One region of the Ligilactobacillus saerimneri genome, then DNA from elsewhere that is predicted to be linked to it. Evidence: predicted binding sites of a transcription regulator. Region 1 holds the regulator's gene; the other holds the start of a gene.
The links. The regulator LexA, encoded in region 1, represses DNA repair genes until DNA is damaged. The targets are predictions, from matches to a motif close to CNAACANNTGTTNG.
Positions count from the first base shown of each region.

Region 2: the regulator LexA is predicted to act here: its motif matches at 2,517-2,530, upstream of uvrB (excinuclease ABC subunit UvrB).

Region 1 covers NZ_CP144759.1:653,331-663,912, forward strand. Annotated here, with positions in the region: gene efp (elongation factor P) at 1-262, shown strand, start outside; gene V3C97_RS03165 (Asp23/Gls24 family envelope stress response protein) at 293-724, shown strand; gene nusB (transcription antitermination factor NusB) at 721-1,125, shown strand; gene folD (bifunctional methylenetetrahydrofolate dehydrogenase/methenyltetrahydrofolate cyclohydrolase FolD) at 1,271-2,113, shown strand; gene xseA (exodeoxyribonuclease VII large subunit) at 2,118-3,455, shown strand; gene V3C97_RS03185 (exodeoxyribonuclease VII small subunit) at 3,455-3,691, shown strand; gene V3C97_RS03190 (polyprenyl synthetase family protein) at 3,684-4,568, shown strand; gene V3C97_RS03195 (TlyA family RNA methyltransferase) at 4,572-5,390, shown strand; gene V3C97_RS03200 (ArgR family transcriptional regulator) at 5,415-5,867, shown strand; gene recN (DNA repair protein RecN) at 5,889-7,580, shown strand; gene lexA (transcriptional repressor LexA) at 7,769-8,404, opposite strand; gene V3C97_RS03215 (DUF896 domain-containing protein) at 8,537-8,791, shown strand; gene V3C97_RS03220 (YneF family protein) at 8,886-9,116, shown strand; gene V3C97_RS03225 (1-acyl-sn-glycerol-3-phosphate acyltransferase) at 9,227-9,853, opposite strand; gene V3C97_RS03230 (tRNA1(Val) (adenine(37)-N6)-methyltransferase) at 10,016-10,582, shown strand, end outside.
Region 2 covers NZ_CP144759.1:379,869-390,450, forward strand. Annotated here, with positions in the region: gene trxB (thioredoxin-disulfide reductase) at 1-330, shown strand, start outside; gene V3C97_RS01790 (phospho-sugar mutase) at 683-2,410, shown strand; gene uvrB (excinuclease ABC subunit UvrB) at 2,578-4,587, shown strand; gene uvrA (excinuclease ABC subunit UvrA) at 4,606-7,449, shown strand; gene V3C97_RS01805 (serine dehydratase beta chain) at 7,698-8,354, shown strand; gene sdaAA (L-serine ammonia-lyase, iron-sulfur-dependent, subunit alpha) at 8,368-9,270, shown strand; gene rapZ (RNase adapter RapZ) at 9,325-10,221, shown strand; gene V3C97_RS01820 (gluconeogenesis factor YvcK family protein) at 10,211-10,582, shown strand, end outside.

The sequences.
Region 1 (10,582 bases):
AGATGAATTGAAGTACTTGAAGGAAAACATGGAAGTTTCTGTAATCATGTTTGGTTCAGAAACATTAGGGATTGAATTGCCAAACGTAGTTGAATTAACAGTTACTGAAACTGAACCAACTATTAAGGGGAATACAGCTTCTGGTGGATCCAAGCCAGCAACTATGGAAACTGGTTTGGTAACACAAGTGCCATTCTTCATCAACGAAGGGGACGTGCTTAAGATCAATACCAGCGATGGGACATACATCTCACGTGCTTAATGTGTGATAACACGATAGGAGGTTGGAACGATGGCAGAAGATAATAGTATTCTGTTAGCAAACAAAGAGCCTAACTTGGGGCAAATTAGAATTGCACCAGAGGTTATTGAAATTATCATTGGGATTGCTGCAAGCCAGGTAGAAGGCGTGTATTCAATGCAGGGGTCATTTGCTAATAATGTTTCCGAGTTTTTTGGACGGAAGTCACACAGTAAGGGTGTTCATCTAGAAAATAGTGCTGATGGAATCATCGTTGACCTCTATGCCTTCTTAGATTATGGGGTTTCTGTTCCTAAAGTAGCGGTTGCAATTCAAGATAAAGTTGTCCAACAAGTGTTGTTCATGACTGGATTGAAGCTACAAACAGTTAACGTGCATATCGAGGGTGTTATCTCCCAAAAAGAAGAACAGGTTGTTGATCCTGACAATATCTTTGCAGAGGACAATGGTGACGAACAGTGACTTTAACTAGACATGATATTAGAAAAGCGGCATTTCAGACGCTTTTTGCGGTAAGAAGCAATGCCGATGCTGATCCTAAGCAAGTAATGTTACAGGTGTTGGATGCAGAAGAACAAACTGATTCAGCCCTGCCAGAATACTTAGTAACTCTTGTTGAAGGGGTAATTAAGCACGAAGATGAACTTAACGATGCTATTAGTAATTACCTGAAAAAAGGGTGGACAGTAAAACGTCTGAACAAGACAGACTTGCTGATTCTGCAAATTGCAGTATTTGAAATTAAGTATGTAACTGACATTCCAGCCAAGGTTTCAATTAACGAAGCATTACAATTGGCCAAGGAATTTAGTGATGATAAGTCGCGTGGATTTATCAATGGTGTATTGGCAAACTTAATTTAATTGATTAAACAGTCATCTTAGTTTAGCAGCGTAAGCGGCTGGCTAGGATGATTTTTTAATATCCAAGTTTCACTTAGAAACGTTGTTTTTTTCACTAAGCGCCTATGCTAACATTAGAAAGGTAAGAACGAATGGAGGAGATAACATGACGGTATTATTGGATGGGAAAAAACTGGCGACTACGGTGCGTTCAAAATTAAAAGAACGGACTGCGGCATTACGTGCAAAGGGAATCATTCCACGGTTAGTAGTAATCATGGTAGGAGATAACTCAGCAAGTGCTGTGTATGTCAGAAATAAGAAAAGAGCGGCTACTGAAGTGGGAATTGAGGCTGTAGATTTACATCTTCCTGTAACAACTAGTCAAGATGAATTATTGGCTTTGATTGATCAATATAACCAAGATCCAAAAGTTCATGGAATCTTAGTGCAGTTGCCCCTTCCCCAACAAATAGATGAAAAAGTAGTTACACAGGCTATCTCCCCCCTAAAAGATGTTGATGGTTTTCACCCAATGAATGTGGGGCAATTATTTATGGGAACACCGCAAGCCTTGCCTTGTACTCCACGCGGTATCATGGAACTATTGGCAGCATATGATATTGAAGTTGCCGGCAAAAATGTCGTGATTATTGGGCGTTCTAATATCGTTGGGCGACCAATGGCAGCCCTGATGATCAACCATGATGCAACAGTAACAATCACTCATAGTAAGACCCAGAATTTAGCGGCAATAACGCGGCAAGCAGATATTCTGGTCGTAGCAATTGGTCGGGGTGAGTTTGTTACCAAGGATTTCGTTAAACCTGGCGCTGTAGTGGTTGATGTCGGAATGAATCATAATGCAGAAGGTAAGCTGGTTGGAGATGTTAAGCGCGATGACATGTTAGACCATGCGTCATATTTAACTCCTGTTCCTGGTGGTGTTGGACCAATGACGATTGCGATGCTAATGCAACAAACCGTAGAGTTTGCAGAGAGAAGTTAAAATTATGAGTGATAGATACTTAACGGTTTCGTTATTAAACAAATATATTAAGCGTAAATTTACGGCCGACCCATACTTAGGAAAAATATATCTAAGTGGTGAAATTTCAAATTTTAGGTTACGATCCCGGCACCAATATTTTAGCCTTAAAGATGAGCGGGCTAAAATCGACGTTGTCATGTTTGCGAGTGATTTTAATAAGATCAAATTTGTTCCTGAAGAAGGAATGAAGGTGCTGGTTAGTGGCTATGTAGATGTTTATGAAGCATCAGGTAGGTACCAGTTTTATATTAAAACAATGGAACCAGATGGGGTTGGGGCCCTGTACCAAGCTTATGAGCAACTTAAGCACAAGTTAGAGCAAGAAGGTTTGTTCTCTGCCCCCAAAAAAGTTATTCCACAATTTCCCCAGCGGATAGCTGTTATTACAAGTCCGAGCGGAGCAGTAATTAAAGATATTATTACGACAACTCGTAGAAGGTATCCCATTGCACAGATTGTTCTTTTTCCAGCTGAAGTCCAGGGAGAAAGAGCAGCTGACAGCTTAGTAGCACGCCTGAAAGAAGTCAACCTGCGTGGTGATTTCGATACGATTATCATCGGGCGTGGTGGGGGTTCAATTGAAGATCTCTGGCCATTTAATGAAGAAAAAGTTGCGCGAGCTATTTTTGCTAGTGCTATTCCAGTCATATCTTCAGTTGGACATCAGACCGATACAACGATTGCGGACTTAGTAGCCGACCGGCGGGCTGCTACGCCAACAGCAGCGGCCGAGTTGGCAACTCCTGTTTTGGAAGAAGTGCTTATTCAGATTGTTCGTAATCAGCAAACCTTATTTAATATAATCCATATGGTATTGCAACAGCACTTACGTAATTGGCAGAAAATTCAGCAATCGTATATTTTTAAGCAACCGGGGCGGTTATACGATAGTTATTTACAAAAGGTTGATTATTTAGATAATAGTCTAAAGCAAAATTTCAAACACTGTTTGGCTCAAAGAAAAACAGAGCTGATTAGCTTGCAGGGGAGAATACAGGCGGCTAGTCCACAACAGCAATTAGAATTAGCAACTAACAAGTACAACACTCTTGCAACCAATCTAGGTACTGGAATGAATGCATATCTCAAGCAGCACCAGGATCGGCTATACCAGGCGGTTACTTCATTGGATATGTTGAGCCCACTTAAAGTTTTAGGCCGGGGTTATACTTATGTTAAGAAAGATAATCAAGTGATTAAAACGGTTAGTCAGCTTAACGTTGGAGAAAAACTCAGCCTTCATTTTCAAGATGGGTCAGCAGATGTAGAGGTAAGAAAAATTAAGGGAGCTGAAAAATAGTGGCAGAGGAATTAACATTTGAACAGAAAATGCAACAATTGGAAGCGATTGTTTCGCAATTAGAACGAGGCGATGTTCCATTAGAAGAGGCTTTAACCCAATTTGAAAAGGGAGTTAAGCTAAGTGCGGATCTAAAGAAGACCCTCGACCAAGCAGAACGAACTGTAGCAAAGGTGATTGATGCTCAGGGTAATGAAATTGAATTTAGTCGGGATAGTGGCGAAGAAAATGACTAATGCTAGTGGAAAAATGAGCGATCAAATTGACCAATTAGAGCAAGCAATGGATCAATATTTAGCAACATTGCAAGCACCACTTAAATTACAAGAAGCTATGCGCTATTCTCTTGATGCTGGAGGTAAGCGAATTAGACCATTGTTAACTTTGGCTTTTAAAGAATACTTTACAGGCGAAGTGACAACGACCGATATTGATGTTGCTGCGTGCATTGAGATGATTCATACGTATTCGCTAATTCATGATGATTTACCCGAGATGGATAACGATGATTTACGCCGCGGAAAACCAACTAATCATAAAGTGTTTGGACAAGCAATGGCGGTCTTAGCGGGCGATGGTTTGTTGACAACTACTTTTGAGCGGTTGTCAACTATTTCCTTGGCCCCAGCAGTAATTGTTGAGTTGACGCATAAATTAGCGTTGGCAGCCGGTGCACAGGGGATGGTAGGCGGTCAAGTTGGCGATATTTTAGGGGAACAAGAGCAACTAACTTTGGCTGAATTGCAATTGGTTCACGAAGGAAAGACAGGGGCATTGTTACAGTATGCTTGTGAAGCGGGTGCGATTTTAGCTGCTCAACCCCCAACAGTAAAAGAAATAGTGGCGCATTTTGGGTTAAACTTTGGGCTAGCCTTTCAAATTTATGATGATATCCAGGATGTAGTTTCAACAACAGCTAAGATGGGCAAGAAAGTTCATAAGGATCAAGCGCACAATAAAAATACTTATCCAGGATTGTTAGGACTTGCGGGAGCACAAGAACACTTAACAAAGATGGTAGCCATTTGTCGGTCTGACTTGTTGCAGTTAGAGCAGATTACGGGACAAGAACCAAGCACATTAAATGAATTTTTAGAGTATTTCAAGAGGTAAAGTATGAAAAAAGAACGAGTTGATGTTTTATTAGTTCAACAAGGCTTATTTGACACGCGGGAACAGGCTAAGCGTGCAGTTATGGCCGGCGAAATCTTAGGCGAGAACGAAGAACGTTTGGATAAACCGGGCCAAAAGATAGACCCGGCGATTAAATTGCATTTTAAAGGGAAAAAGATGCCCTATGTTAGTCGCGGTGGCTTAAAGTTAGCCAAAGCTCTGAAAGTGTTTGAGGTAGAAATCAAAGATAAGCATGTTTTGGATATTGGTTCATCTACCGGTGGGTTTACCGATGTTGCCTTACAAAATGGCGCAACCCTAAGCTATGCTCTTGATGTAGGAACAAATCAATTAGCTTGGAAACTGCGGCAGGATCCGCGGGTAGTTGTTATGGAAAATACTAATTTCCGCTATTCTAAACCAGAAGATTTCACACATGGGCAGCCTGATTTTGCAACAATTGATGTTAGTTTCATTTCATTACGTTTGATTCTGCCTAATTTACATTCTATTCTCAAAGAGAACGGGGATGTTGTTGCATTAATAAAACCTCAGTTCGAAGCTGGACGAGAAAAAGTAGGGAAGCACGGAATTGTTCGCGATCCACAAACACATTTGGAAGTTCTGCAAGAGATTGTTTCTTTTGCAGTTGCCAATGGATATGATGTTCAAGGACTAGACTTTTCACCTATTACTGGCGGTGAAGGGAATATTGAGTTTTTAGCGCACCTAGTTGCACGGACCACTGCTGAAGGGACAATTGCACCAGAAATTGACCTGGCAACAGTGGTCAAGCAAGCGCAAGCAACATTGAAACCATAAAGATTAAGCGAGGCGGTGAGAGTTATGAATAAGCATGATCGGCAAAAATTGATCAAAGAATTAATTACTAATAATGAAATTTACCGTCAAGAAGAACTCGTGCAACTTTTGTTAGAGCACAAAGTCAAGGTGACGCAAGCAACTGTGTCACGGGATATCAATGAGTTGCAGTTAATGAAACTGCCAGTAGTAGGGGGGAAGTACCGCTACATTTTACCGCATGAGCATACAAGTAACGCAGAGCAGAAGTTGCAAGAAGTTTTGCGTGATGTTTTTGTCCTAGCAGATTACAATGATAAGCTGTGTGTCATAAAAGTTTTACCAGGCAATGGGCCAATTGTATCCGGTTTAGTCGAGAAGATGGAGTATCCAGGCTTTTTCGCAACATTGGATGACGATGATACAATTATGATTTTTATGCGTACCGCAAGTGAAGCACGCAAAATTTATCATGAGATTATTCGCTTGGTTTCATGATGCTGTAGCAGGAGGAGAGTTATGTTACAAGAGCTAACGATTCGTGATTTTGCAATTATTGAAAAGATGGACGTTGCTTTTCAATCTCAGATGACAGTGTTAACCGGGGAAACTGGGGCCGGAAAGTCGATCATCATTGATGCCCTAGGCCTTTTAGCTGGTAGTCGTGGTGCGAGCGAATATATTCGAAAGGGAGCTACAAAAGCAGTTATTCAAGGACTGTTTACGCTTCCAGAAAAGTCGGCAACTTTAGATTTACTGGCAGATTTAGGGATCGAATATTCATCAGATGGGCTTATTTTAGAACGTGATTTGTATCGGAGTGGACGCAATATCTGTCGTATCAACGGGATCATGGTAAATCTCACGACGTTACGGCGTGTAGGCGAAACGTTGATTGACATTCATGGACAAAATGAACATCAGGAACTAATGCATCCTGAGCGACACTTGGGTCTACTTGATGAATATGAACCGCAAATTGCTGTTTTAGCTGAGGAATATCGGAATAAATATCATATTTTTTTAAAACAAAAAGATCTGCTGGAGCGGATGGAGCGTAACGAAAAAGCATGGGCGCAGCGCTTAGATATGCTCCAATTTCAAATTGATGAGATCGAGGCTGCAAATCTTCAGACTGATGAAGAGGAACGTCTCCAAGAAGAGAAGGTTAAGTTAGATAATTTTCAGACAATCCATACCGCCCTTGAAGCAAGCTACCAAACACTAACAAATGATGAAGAAGATGTGGTTGGTAAATTAGGCGTTGCGATGGATGCTCTGGAAGAAGCCCAGGAATATTCATCTGAACTAGCTACAATTTATAATAAGATTTCTGATGCCTTCTATAACTTGCAGGATATTGCCCATGATATTTCAGGTGAACTGAGTGATATGGAGTGGGATCCTAATCGTTTAGATGAGGTAGAACAACGTTTGGAAACTATCAGTATGCTCAAACGCAAATATGGTGATGACATTCCGCAAATTTTAACCTATTATCATAAAATTAAGACCGAATTGGATGAGATGCAACAAGCAGGAGCTGAATCGACTGACCTGAAAGAAGCAAATGCTCAGGCTCATAAAGAAGCTTTGGACATGGCTAAGAAACTCCATACACAACGAGAACATGTTGCCCACGAACTAGAAACAGAAGTTCATCGTCAACTACAAGCACTTTACATGGATAAAGCTGTTTTCGCAGTTAAATTTATGTCCCCAACAGATCTTACACCTAATGGAATTGACCAAGTTGAATTTTATATTCAGACAAATCCAGGTGAAAATATGGGGCCGCTTGCCAAAATTGCTTCAGGAGGGGAACTATCGCGTATAATGTTGGCCTTAAAAACAATTTTCGCGCAACATCAAGGAGTTACGTCAATCATTTTTGATGAAGTGGATACTGGTGTTTCTGGAAGAGTTGCACAAGCAATAGCCGAAAAGATTAGTCAAGTGGCACATTATTCGCAGGTTCTTTGCATCACACATCTTCCTCAGGTTGCTGCAATATCTGATCATCAATACCATATTGAGAAAAAAGTCATTAATGGGCGGACTGAGACAAGTATTCATAAGCTAACACCAGCTGAAAGAGTTGATGAGTTAGCACGGATGTTGTCTGGAGCGGAGGTTACTGAACTAACGCGAAGTCATGCGGTAGAGTTGTTGCGCATGGCAGAAGAAATTCGTCAGCAAACACGGAATTAAATAAATAGCTTCCACAACAAGGCGTTGAGCTAAACTAGGACGATGGTTGGTGCAAAGTATGGTGACCTTTGTTTGTACTTAGCTACTAGATTTGCGGTCATTTTCTCTGTTATCTATGTGTTATTTAGTGAGCAAACAAATAAAAGGCTGTGAGAAAACCGAATTTTCTCACAGCCTTTTAAATTTCGTTAATATAGCATATTACGGTAAAGTCCGATGACCTTGCCTAATATAGTCACATCAGACAGGATAATCGGTTCGAATGAATCATTTTCCGGTTGAAGGCGAATATACCCGTCTTCAAGAAAGAATCGCTTACAAGTTGCTTCATTAAGATCAGTCATGGCAATAACGATATCGCCATTGTCAGCTGTGCTTTGGCGCCGGACGATGACTTGATCACCGTTTAGGATGCCACAATTAATCATGCTTTCTCCTTTGATAGTGAGCATAAAAAGATCATTATTGTCTTCAATATCTGGTGGCAACGGGAAAAAGCCGTCGACATTTTGTTCTGCTAGGATGGGTTCACCAGCTGTGACGGTACCAATTTGAGGGATGAAGTTATCAGGTGTGGCTGTTGTAGTCACACCAAGTTTTTCTCTACCTTGAGCAGTCACTTCGATTGCTCGTGGTTTGGTTGGATCACGTTTGATTAATCCTTTTTTTTCTAATTTCGATAAGTGACCGTGAACGGTTGAAGTGGAGGAAAGATTAACCACCTTACCAATTTCACGAACGGTAGGTGGATATCCTCGTTCTTCAACACAGTCATAAATATATTGGAGCACGGCCAACTGACGCTTCTCTGATGCTTTGGTCATTTATGACACCTCAATCAGTAGTATTTTTTTCATTTTAGCATAAAAAAATTAATTTTTCAAACTAACGTTCGCTTGTAGTTTGAAATCATAGTAATTTTTAGGTATGATTAAAAACGATAAAGGAGGAGCACTATGGCAGAAAATAATGGTATTCCACAAGAATTAATAGATCGAATTAATGAACTTGCACGTAAGAAAAAAGCTAATGGGTTAACAGAAGCTGAATCAGCTGAGCAAAAGGAATTGCGACAACGCTATTTGCGGTTATTCCGTCAAGGTTTTCGTGATCGAATCGAAATGTTACGTGTTTATGATGATGAAGGCAATGAAGTTACCCCAACTAAGCTTCGTGATATTCAGCGAAAAAAAGGGTTGCGGGAAGATTAGGTATTTGATGAGCGCGATTAAATATTATCGGCGCTTTATTTTTTTGCTAATTTTTTGTAAAATTGTAGGGAAGAAAGTGGAAAGGAGCTAGGACATGTCAACAGGAGTCTGGATCGTATTAGTTATTATTGCATTGATTGCCGGAACTGTAATTGGTTTCTTTGTTGCTCGGCGGGCACAGGAAAACTATTTGAAGAACAATCCACCAATCAACGAACAAATGTTACGAACAATGATGATTCAAATGGGGCAAAAGCCATCTGAAAAGAAGTTACGCCAAATGGTTAACTCTATGAAGAGCAACTATGGTAAGAATGATAAGTAACAAAAAGGCTGGGAGAAACATTGTTTTCTCGCCAGCCTTTCTTTAACTTTTGGCAAATGATTAATCTCTATGTGCTAACTATATAGCTACACAAAGTTGGAAATTTAGCACTATTTTTTAGGGTGTGGGTCAGTATAATGAAAGTTTGGATCAATAGCGTGATCTAACTGGACAAATTGTTGTTCCATTTGCTGAATGATCTCTTGTTGGTAAGCAGCATCCAGCTTACGTTTACGATCAAGATAAATTGGTTCCCCAAATGCAACAGTTACCCGTTTACGACTAAATAATCGCTTGAAAGTCAGTGGTCCTTGATAGACAGCAGGAACAATAGGTTTGCCACTAAGTTTAGCGATTAGCGTAACGCCACCCTTTAACTCTTGCGAATGCCGGGTTCCTGACGGAAACATAATCAAAGACAGATCAGATTTGCGCAGACTTTTAACAGGAATTTTGATCGCTGAAGGACCAGGATCCTGACGATTTACTGGGAAAGCATTAGCCCGAGTGAGAATCCAACGGAGGATAGGATTGGCAAATAGTTCTTTTTTTGCCATAAAGCTAAATTTCTTGGGAGCTGCGGCTAACGCAAAGTAAATTGGATCAAACCATGTTCTATGTGGTCCGACTAAGATATAGTTTCCTTCGGGAAGTTTTTCACGATTCAGGTAGTGGGCGTTGCCGTTGATCAGAGCAAGCAGGAAACGACAAAGCCCCCTAACGAAAGAATAAAACATTGTATCTTCATCATCCTTTCTTAATGGTTTAAGTATGCAAGATTTAGTCATTAAAAGCAATAGGGGCTTTAACCAGCATATTAATTGGTGAATATTTTAGCATGCTAAAATAATAGTTGAATAGTTGGTATAAACAATAATAACTACACAGAGGAATAATGAATGAACAAAGACTTATTGAAGGCGAGTGAACGTATTGACCGTTTACACGCACAAGACATTGATATTATTCAAAGCGCAGAGGTATTCGCTTTTTCACTAGATGCAGTTTTGTTGGCACACTTTGCCAATCCGATTAGAAATGCGCGCGCAGTAACAGTTGACCTCTGCGCTGGAAATGGAGCTGTAAGTTTATTTCTTAGTACAAAAGTTCAAGGACCTATATATGCCGTAGAAATTCAAGAGCGGTTGGCAGATATGGCACAGCGAAGTGTGGTCCTTAATCGTTTGGATGATCGGATGCAGGTTTTGAACATTGACTTGAATGATTGTCTGGCATATATCCAGCCAGGAAGTGTTGCCAATGTGACATGTAATCCCCCTTATTTTGTTGATTTGCCTGCCAGTCAAAAGAATCCTAATGAGTATTTGGCCATTGCTCGTCACGAACTTAAAGTTACATTAGAACAAACAATTAAGATGGCAGGACGCCTGTTAAAGAGTAATGGTCGAGCATTCTTTGTCCATCGGCCTGAACGATTGGGTGAGATTTTTTATTATATGGAGGAA
Region 2 (10,582 bases), 270 kb from region 1:
GATACGGTCGTAACTGAAATCGTTGGTGATGGGCAAAAAGTTACTGGAGTTAAGACCCATAATAAAAAGACAGGTGAAGACCGTGAAGTGCCAGTGGCAGCTGTCTTTATTTATGTTGGGATTTTACCAATCACTGAACCATTCAAGGATTTGGGGATCACTGACGAAGAAGGCTGGATTGTTACTGACGACCAGATGAAGACCAAGATTCCGGGGATCTTCGCTGTGGGGGATGTCCGCAAGAAGAACTTGCGTCAAATCACAACTGCTGTTGGTGATGGTGGTATTGCCGGACAACAAGCATTCAATTATATTGAAGAAACTAAATAACCAAGATGAATGACCAGCTGGGGAGAATTGTTTCTGCCTAGCTGGTTATTTTTTTGTGGAAATTTTATCGAGAAATAACTTGGAAAAATTAAATGAAATTTGACGTAAGAAGTTAGATTTAGGTGGTAGATACCCGGCATATAGTAAAATAGGTGCTAAATGAGGAAGAATATGATCAATACAGCGCATATTTATATATATGTCGGGTCTAAAAGGTAAAAAGAGATACTAGTGCGCAAATTAGATAATAAAAAATGATTTTAAATGAGAAACAACAGAGAAATAAGAAAACGCTACAAAAATATAGTATAATGATCGTGTCTTAATTGAATTGATGTGAGGAGCGATTTTTTTGAGCTGGAAAGATACATATCAAAAATGGAACGAATTTCAAGGTCTTGATCAGACTTTGCGGGCTGAACTAGATAGTTTAGCTGGCAACGATAAAGAACTAGAGGATGCTTTTTATACGCCGATGGAGTTTGGAACTGCAGGAATGCGGGGCGTCTTAGGCGTTGGCATCAACCGGATGAATATTTACACTGTGCGGCAAGCTACTGAGGGATTGGCACGATTTATGGATCAATTAGATGCTGTTACCCGGCAACGGGGGGTAGCGATTAGTTATGATTCGCGTCATGGTTCACGAGAATTTGCCTATGATTCAGCTCGGGTCTTGGGTGCGCACGGGATCCCGACTTATATTTTTGAAAGTTTGCGGCCTACACCCGAATTGTCATTTACTATTCGGCACCTGAATACCTACGCAGGGATCATGGTTACGGCTAGTCATAACCCTAAGCAGTACAACGGCTATAAGATTTATGGGGAAGATGGGGCACAGATGCCACCGAAGGAATCTGATTTGATTACTAAATATATCCGGAGCGTCGATGATCTCTTTATGATTAAATTGGCTGATCAGGAAGAATTACTGACCAATAACCTGATGACGATCATTGGCGATGAAGTCGACCGGGCTTATCTAGACCATGTTAAGACGGTTACGATTGATCATGATTTAGTTGCCCAAGAAGGGAAACAAATGAAGCTAATCTTCACGCCACTACATGGGACTGGGGCTAAGATTGGATCACAAGCTCTCCGGGAAGCGGGCTTTGAAGAATTTACTATGGTTCCAGAACAAGCACAACCAGATGGAGATTTTAGCACAGTAGCTAAACCTAATCCTGAAGATCCAGCTGCCTTTGATATGGCAATTGCTTTAGGCAAAAAGGAAGGGGCGGACCTGCTGATTGCGATTGACCCTGACGCCGACCGGTTGGGGGCTGCTGTTCGGCAACCTAACGGTGATTACCAATTATTAACTGGAAACCAAATCGCCGCCTTGCTGCTGGATTATATTTTGGCAGCTAAGCAGCGGCAGAACACCCTGCCAGCTAACGCGGCAGTGGTGAAGTCGATCGTTTCTAGTGAATTTGCCACGGCGATTGCAGACCACTATGGCGCCAAGATGATCAATGTATTAACTGGCTTTAAATTTATCGCTGAACAAATTAAAGAATACGAACAAACCCAAAACCATACCTTTGAATTTGGCTTTGAAGAAAGTTTTGGCTATTTAATCAAACCATTTGTGCGGGATAAGGATGCCATTCAATCTACTGTGATGTTGGCTGAAGTAGCAGCTTACTATAAGCACCAAGGCATGAACCTATATGATGGCTTACAAGCCTTGTTCAATAAGTATGGATATTTTGCTGAAAAGACAATCTCTCATGTTTTAGCTGGGGTTGAAGGGCCAGCTAAGATTGCTGCCATTATGGCTGACTTCCGGGCCAATGCGCCAGCAGCATTTGCTGGGGTAGCAGTGGCAGCTGTCGAAGATTTTGCTAGCGGCGAAAAGAAGTATGCCGATGGGCATGTTGAAATGATGACCTTGCCAAAAGCTAACGTCTTGAAGTATCTGTTGGCTGACGGCAGCTGGATTGCTGTTCGGCCTTCAGGAACTGAACCAAAGATCAAGTTCTATATTGGTGCTCAAGATAATACAGCGGCCGGTGTCCACGCCAAACGCCAATCCTTTGAAAAAGCAATTACGGAATTTTTGAATAAGTAGGTTTGCTCATAAGTATGGGTTGACTTAAAAAGCAGGGGCTCTATTTAATCCCCTGTTTTTTTGTGATTAAAAATGGATAAGGAACAATTAGAAGACAAAATTAATTAGAAAGTATGTTCGCTGTGGTAGAATTACCTTATGAATTATTTGTTACGGGAGTGAACATGATGATTACTAAGCGCGCTAACCGACCGTTTAAACTAGTGTCTAAGTATCAGCCGACTGGTGATCAACCCCAAGCGATTGCAACGCTCAGTCAGGGGATTTTAGCCGGAGAAAAAGCCCAAATTTTGTTGGGAGCCACTGGGACAGGGAAAACCTTTACAATTTCGAATGTAATTCAAAAAGTGAATAAGCCTACTTTAGTTTTGGCCCATAATAAGACTTTGGCTGGACAATTATATAGCGAATTTAAAGAATTTTTCCCTGATAATGCCGTCGAGTATTTTGTTAGTTACTACGATTATTATCAACCGGAAGCATACGTTCCTTCGAGTGATACCTATATTGAAAAAGATGCAAGTATTAATGACGAAATTGACCAACTGCGGCATTCAGCGACCAGCTCTTTGCTTGAGCGTAATGATGTGATCGTTGTAGCCTCGGTATCTTCCATTTTTGGTTTGGGGGATCCACGTGAGTATGCAGAGCACGCTCTTTCTTTACGCACTGGGCAGGAAATACCACGCGATCAGGTCTTGCGGGAATTGGTTGATATGCAGTTTGATCGCAACGACATCGATTTCCAGCGGGGACGGTTTAGAGTACGGGGAGACATTGTCGAACTGTATCCTGCTTCGCATGATGAGCGGGCTTTGCGGATTGAATTTTTTGGTGATGAAATTGATCGGATCCGGGAAATCGATCCTTTGACGGGAGAAGTCTTTGGCGATCGGGACCATATTGTGATTTTCCCAGCGACACACTTTGTTACGAACGATGCAACTTTGGAGACGGCAATCACAGGGATTGAGGCGGAACTAAAGGAACGGGTAGCGGAACTGACTGCGCAGGGGAAATTATTGGAAGCCCAACGTTTGCAACAACGGACAACTTACGACATTGAGATGCTACGCGAAGTCGGTTACTGCAATGGAATTGAGAATTATTCTCGTTTCATGGAAGGGCGTAAGGCCGGTGAACCGCCATATACTTTGCTAGATTTCTTCCCAGATGATTTCTTGATTGTAGTTGATGAATCACATGTAACGATGCCCCAGGTTCGGGGAATGTATAACGGTGATAAGGCTCGAAAACAGATGCTGATTGACTATGGGTTCAGACTTCCAAGTGCACTGGACAACCGGCCATTGACCTTGAGTGAATTTGAACGCCGGGTGCACCAAATCGTCTATATGTCAGCTACTCCTGGTCCGTATGAGCAAGAACAAACAGACCATGTGGTTGAGCAAATTATCCGACCAACAGGACTATTGGATCCAACGATTGAAGTCCGACCAGTGATGGGGCAAATGGAAGATTTGGTGGGAGAAATTAATCAAAGAGTAGCAAAAGACGAGCGGGTTTTTGTCACAACTTTGACTAAGAAAATGGCAGAAGATTTAACTGACTATTTCAAAGAACTAGGGATTAAGGTTAAGTACTTACACTCAGATATCAAGACTTTAGAGCGGACGGAGATCATCCGCGACTTACGGTTAGGAAAATTTGATGTTTTAATTGGGATCAACCTCTTGCGGGAAGGAATCGATGTACCAGAAGTATCATTGATTGCTATTCTTGATGCTGATAAAGAAGGTTTCTTGCGGAATGAACGTTCGTTGATTCAAACGATTGGCCGGGCTGCGCGGAATGCTCATGGGCATGTCATTATGTATGCCGATACTGTCACGGCTTCAATGCAAGCGGCAATTGATGAAACGAAAAGACGGCGGACACTACAAGAGCAATATAATCAGGAACATGGATTGGTACCACAGACAATCAAAAAACCAATTCGGGCAGCTATTTCACCGGTGACTAAGAGTGAAGCTGAGCGGGATGAACAAGCTAACTTGGCCGATATTAAATTCAATACGCTCAGCAAGGATGAGCAGCACCAGATTATTGCTAACTTGCAAAAGCAAATGAAAGAAGCAGCTAAAAAGCTGGACTTTGAAGAAGCGGCAGCATTACGGGACACAATTTTAGAATTACAATCTGAAGCTAAAAAATAATTTTAAGGGGGAAATGGTGTGGTACAGAATAAGATTAGTATTCGGGGAGCACGTGAGCATAATTTGCAAAACGTTAACCTCGATATTCCCAAGAACAAGCTCGTAGTTATGACGGGTCTTTCCGGTTCGGGGAAGAGTTCGCTAGCATTTGATACGCTGTATGCCGAAGGACAACGGCGGTATGTTGAGAGTTTATCTTCATATGCACGACAATTTTTAGGCCAGATGGATAAACCAGATGTTGATTCTATTGATGGTCTGTCACCGGCAATTTCGATTGATCAAAAGACAACTTCTAAGAATCCCCGTTCGACTGTGGGGACAGTAACGGAGATTAATGATTATTTCCGTTTGTTATGGGCTCGGGTCGGAACTCCGATCTGTCCCAACGATGGGCATGTAATTGAAAGCCAATCACCTGAACAGATGGTTGACCGGGTATTACAACTGCCAGAGCGGACGCGGATGCAAATTATGGCTCCGGTTGTCCGCGCTAAGAAAGGCCAACATAAAAACTTACTGGCTAAGATTAAGCGGGAAGGCTTTGTTCGGTTAATTATTGATGGTGAACCCCATGAGATTGAAGAAGACATTGAACTAGACAAAAACAAGAAGCATGATATTGCAGTGGTTGTTGATCGGATCATCCTCAAAGAGGGAGTTCGGTCCCGGTTGTTTGATTCATTTGAAGCAGCCCTGAAACTAGCCGGAGGTTATGTAGCTGTTGATATTATCGGGGGCGAAACCCTGCAGTTTTCAGAATATTTTGCTTGCCCTTACTGTGGCTTTACGATCGGGGAATTGGAACCGCGGCTGTTCTCGTTCAATGCTCCGTTTGGAGCTTGTCCCGACTGTGATGGATTAGGGGAAAAGCTGGAGGTAGACTTTGACTTAGTCGTGCCTGACCCAAGCAAAACCCTGAATGAGGGTGCATTAGCACCATGGAGTTCAACTTCTTCAAAGTATTATCCAACGATGCTTCAGCAAGCATGTGCTGAGTTTGAAATTGATATGGACACACCGTTCAATGAACTTCCCCAGGCGCAACGAGACCTAATCCTTTATGGGAGTGGGGACAAGACCTTCCATTTCCATGTGTTGTCAGATTTTGGTGGGATTAAAGATGTTGATATGGCATTTGAAGGAATTATGAATCTCATCGACCGCCGCTACCGCAATTCTGCTAGTGACTTCACTACTAATAACATGCGGCAGTATATGACGAGCTTGACTTGTCAAACTTGTCAAGGTTACCGCTTAAATCCCAAAGCGTTAGCTGTCAAGATTGCGGGAAAGCATATCGGGGAAGTGTCCGACCTAGCTATTGGTGCTAGTTTAACCTTCTTTAAGCATTTGGAATTTAGCGATCAGAAACAAGAGATTGCTCGACCAATTCTCAAAGAAATAATCGACCGCTTGACTTTCTTAGAAAATGTGGGCTTAGATTACTTAACGTTGAGTCGTTCCGCCCGGACTCTTTCTGGGGGTGAAGCCCAACGGATTCGGTTAGCAACCCAGATTGGATCGAACCTTTCCGGGGTAATGTATATTCTCGATGAACCATCGATTGGTTTGCACCAACGCGACAATGATCGGCTGATTGCATCCCTCAAGAAGATGCGTGATCTCGGTAATACCTTGATTGTGGTTGAACATGACGAAGATACAATGCGGGCAGCGGATTATATTGTTGACATGGGTCCAGGAGCTGGCGAATTAGGGGGTAAAGTTATGGCTGCCGGGACCCCCAAACAGGTAGCCCGGTCCCGGCGTTCTTTAACTGGGCAGTACTTAGCAGGCAAAAAGTATATTCCGATCCCGGCGCACCGACGTGAAGGTAATGGTAAAGTAATCCGTGTGTTAGGAGCTGCTGCCAATAATTTGCAGCAGATTGATGTTACTTTTCCATTAGGGAAATTCATTGCGGTAACGGGAGTATCTGGTTCAGGTAAATCAACCCTGGTTAACCTAATTTTGAAGCGGGCCCTAGCTCAAAAATTGAACGGTAACTCAGCCAAGCCTGGAAAGTATCAGCGCTTAGAAGGGATTGAAAATATCGACAAAATCATCGATATTGACCAAAGCCCAATTGGGCGGACACCGCGTAGTAATCCGGCGACCTATACCGGGGTTTTTGATGATATTCGTGGTTTATTTGCCCAGACTAACCAGGCCAAAATGCGGGGTTATACTAAGGGACGTTTCTCCTTTAATGTTAAAGGTGGTCGGTGTGAAGCCTGCAAGGGTGATGGTATCATCAAAATTGAAATGAACTTCTTGCCGGATGTCTATGTCCCATGTGAAGTATGTCACGGGACACGGTATAATTCGGAAACTTTGGAAGTAGAATATAAAGGGAAAACAATCGCTGATGTGTTGAACATGACAGTGAGTGAAGCGTTGAAATTCTTTGCAGCAATTCCTAAAATTCGGCGGAAACTCCAAACGATTGCTGATGTTGGACTAGGGTATGTTCATTTAGGTCAATCAGCAACAACCCTTTCTGGGGGGGAAGCTCAACGGATGAAGTTAGCATCAGAATTGCACAAGCAATCAAATGGCAAAACCTTTTATATTTTGGATGAACCGACTACCGGCCTTCATGCTGATGATATTAAACGGTTGTTAACCGTGTTAGAACGGCTAGTGGATAAAGGCAATACAGTCTTAGTAATTGAGCACAACCTGGATGTAATCAAGACTGCTGATTACTTGATTGATCTTGGCCCGAACGGGGGTGAAGGCGGCGGGCAAATCGTCGCCCTAGGGACACCGGAAGAAGTTGCTCAAGAACCAGCAAGTTATACCGGCCAGTACCTGCAGCGGGTTTTAGCTACAGGGCACTACGAAAAAAATAACTAGCGGCACTATGAAGGGAGGTTGAACGCAGAACTATTTTCTGGTCAGCCTCTTTTTGCTTACGCAAGTTATTCCAGAATGATCCAGAGAAAATTAAAAGTGGTCAACGTGAGTGATTACACCAATGACTGCAACTCACTTTTTTAAAGGGAATGTGGTATACTTCAATGATGATATTACAGGGGAGGTAGCAGGGAGTTGCTACCGCTTGCGAAGAAGACATTTAATTTATAGGACGGTAAGGTGAGAAAATGACAGCAAATTATCGGAGTGTCTTTGATATTATTGGCCCAACAATGATCGGACCTTCCAGTTCCCATACTGCGGGGGCGGTCAAGATCGGGCGGGCAGCCCGCAAGATATTTGTGGGCCAATTTCACACCGTTCAAGTTGACTACTATGAATCATTTGCAGCAACGCATAAAGGGCACGGGACCGACTATGCAATCATTGCTGGAGTTTTAGGTTTTAAAGAAGACGATCCGCGGGTTCCTGATGCAGTTACAATTGCACGGGACCGGGGGATTAAGATTGTTTTCATTGAGCATACCATTCCTAGCCCAATTGGACACCCCAATACGGCGATTGTGACGCTTGAAGGGCACCACGAAAAAATCAAGCTGGCAGGTTGTTCAATTGGGGGTGGAACGATAGAAGTTCGGCAAATAGAACTTTTAGGACAAAGAATTAAACTTCGCGGGCCATTACCAACTTTAGTTTGTATGGGACCACGTAAGAATTTGTTATTAGCTGAAGAAAAATTAAAGAATGAACATATCAATGTTCTTCATAAGCGACTTTCGAAGTTTAAATATGAGTTTATTCAGGAATTGAATACAGATAAGTTAACTCCGCCGCAAACACTAAATAAGTTGGCACAGATGTGTTCACGGATAATCGAATTATAGAGAGGTAATGGCGATGTATCAGACGGTAGCAGATTTAATTGCAGCTGCAGAACGACAGCACCAGCCCTTATGGCGCTTAGTGCTTGACCAAGAAATGGAATATAGTAAGCAACCAGAAGCGGCAATTATGGAACGGATGCGGGGACAACTGCGGGTAATGGAAGAAGCGGCCCGTAAAGGAGCTGCAGGGGTTCAGTCACCAACTGGATTAAGTGGTGGTGACGCCGCAAAGATCAAACGTTACCGCGAAAATGGTGGCGGGTTAGCGGGAGATACCATGCTTTGGGCGATTCAAAATGCGATCGCAACTAATGAGGTTAATGCTGCTATGGGAGTGATTTGTGCCACGCCAACAGCGGGATCGTCCGGAACAATCCCCGGTACTTTGTTTTCCTTAGATCAACGTTTCCACTATACGGATGATGAAAAAGTTCACTTTTTGCTAACTGCGGGAGGCTTTGGGATGATTACCGCTAATAATGCAATGATCGCCGGAGCGACTGGAGGTTGTCAGGCTGAAGTAGGCAGTGCATCGGCGATGGCAGCTGCAGCTGCAGTTGAAATCAATGGTGGGACACCGCGGCAATCAGCAGAGGCTTTTGCGATGGCAATGAGTAACCTTTTAGGTTTGGTTTGTGACCCAGTAGCAGGTTTGGTTGAATTACCGTGTGTCAAACGCAATGTTGCTGGTGCAGTTAATGCTTTAGCGGCGGCGGACATGGCTCTGGCAGGGATCTCAAACCGAATCCCAGCCGATGAAGTAATTGATGCAATGCGCCGTATTGGCAAACAGATGCCGGCTTCGTTGCGGGAAACCGGGCGAGGCGGAATTGCGACTACGCCGACAGCCTTGAAAATGAAGATGCGAATTTTTGGCGAAGATGTCACTAATGAAGATGATGGCGCCGTAAAATAAGATGAAACACCCGGTATGATATAATAAAAAGAGTCAATTTGAGGAAGTGGTATGATGGGGGAACAAATTCAATTAGTTATTATTACAGGAATGAGCGGTGCTGGTAAGACCGTTGCAATGCAAAGCTTCGAAGATTTAGGCTATTTTTGCGTTGATAATATGCCACCAGCACTGTTACCTAAGTTTTGGGAATTGGTACAAGAATCAGGTAAGATCACTAAGATTGCCCTGGTGATTGATTTACGGTCCCGGGCTTTTTATGATGAAATAATTGAAATGTTACGCAATATCAGTGATGATGGACAGATTGAACCGCGGATCCTTTTCTTAGACTCATCTGATGCTGAATTGGTATCCCGGTATAAGGAAACACGTCGTGCTCATCCGTTAGCAATGGAGGGGCGGATCCTAGATGGAGTTCATTTGGAACGGAAGTTATTGGCTGACATAAGGGGACAAGCGCAGATCATCATTGATACAAGCGACCTATCGCCGCGTCAGCTACGGGAAGAAATTTTCCATAACTTTGAAACGCAGAATAGTTCGCCTTTCCATGTAGTGGTGATGTCATTTGGATTCAAGTATGGGATTCCAATTGATGCTGATATTGTGATGGATGTCCGCTTCCTCCCTAATCCATTTTACATTCCTAAGCTTCGTCCTAAGACAGGGTTAGACCAGGATGTGTATGATTATGTAATGGCATCTGAGCGAACAGAGGAATTTTACCAACGCTTTATTGGACTGTTGCAGTATGTATTGCCAGGTTATGTTGCCGAAGGCAAGTCCAGTGTCACCATTGCGATTGGGTGTACTGGTGGTCAGCACCGGTCCGTTGCTTTGACCGAGCGGGTGGGGCATGCACTAGCTGATGATTATCAAGTACGGATTGCCCACCGGGATGTGGAGAAGCATAAGCAGGAAAAGGCAGGAAAGACGAATGAAAAGTAATTGTCAAAGAAGGAAACGGCCGCGGATTGTGGTGATCGGTGGCGGGACAGGTCTCCCGGTGCTGCTTAAGAGTCTTCGTAAGCGGGATGCAGACATTTCAGCGGTGGTTACAGTTGCCGATGACGGTGGATCTTCGGGGGTTATTCGCGATTATATCAACGTAGTCCCACCTGGCGATATTCGTAATTGTTTAGTGGCGCTGTCCAACCTTCCAGAATTTGAAAAAAAGATTTTTCAATACCGGTTTAAATCTGAAGATAAGTTCTTCTCGGGGCATGCGATTGGCAATTTAATCATTGCCGCTATCTCTGAGATGGAGGATGAAGGGATATTTACAGCTGTCCAACTTCTTTCTGAGATG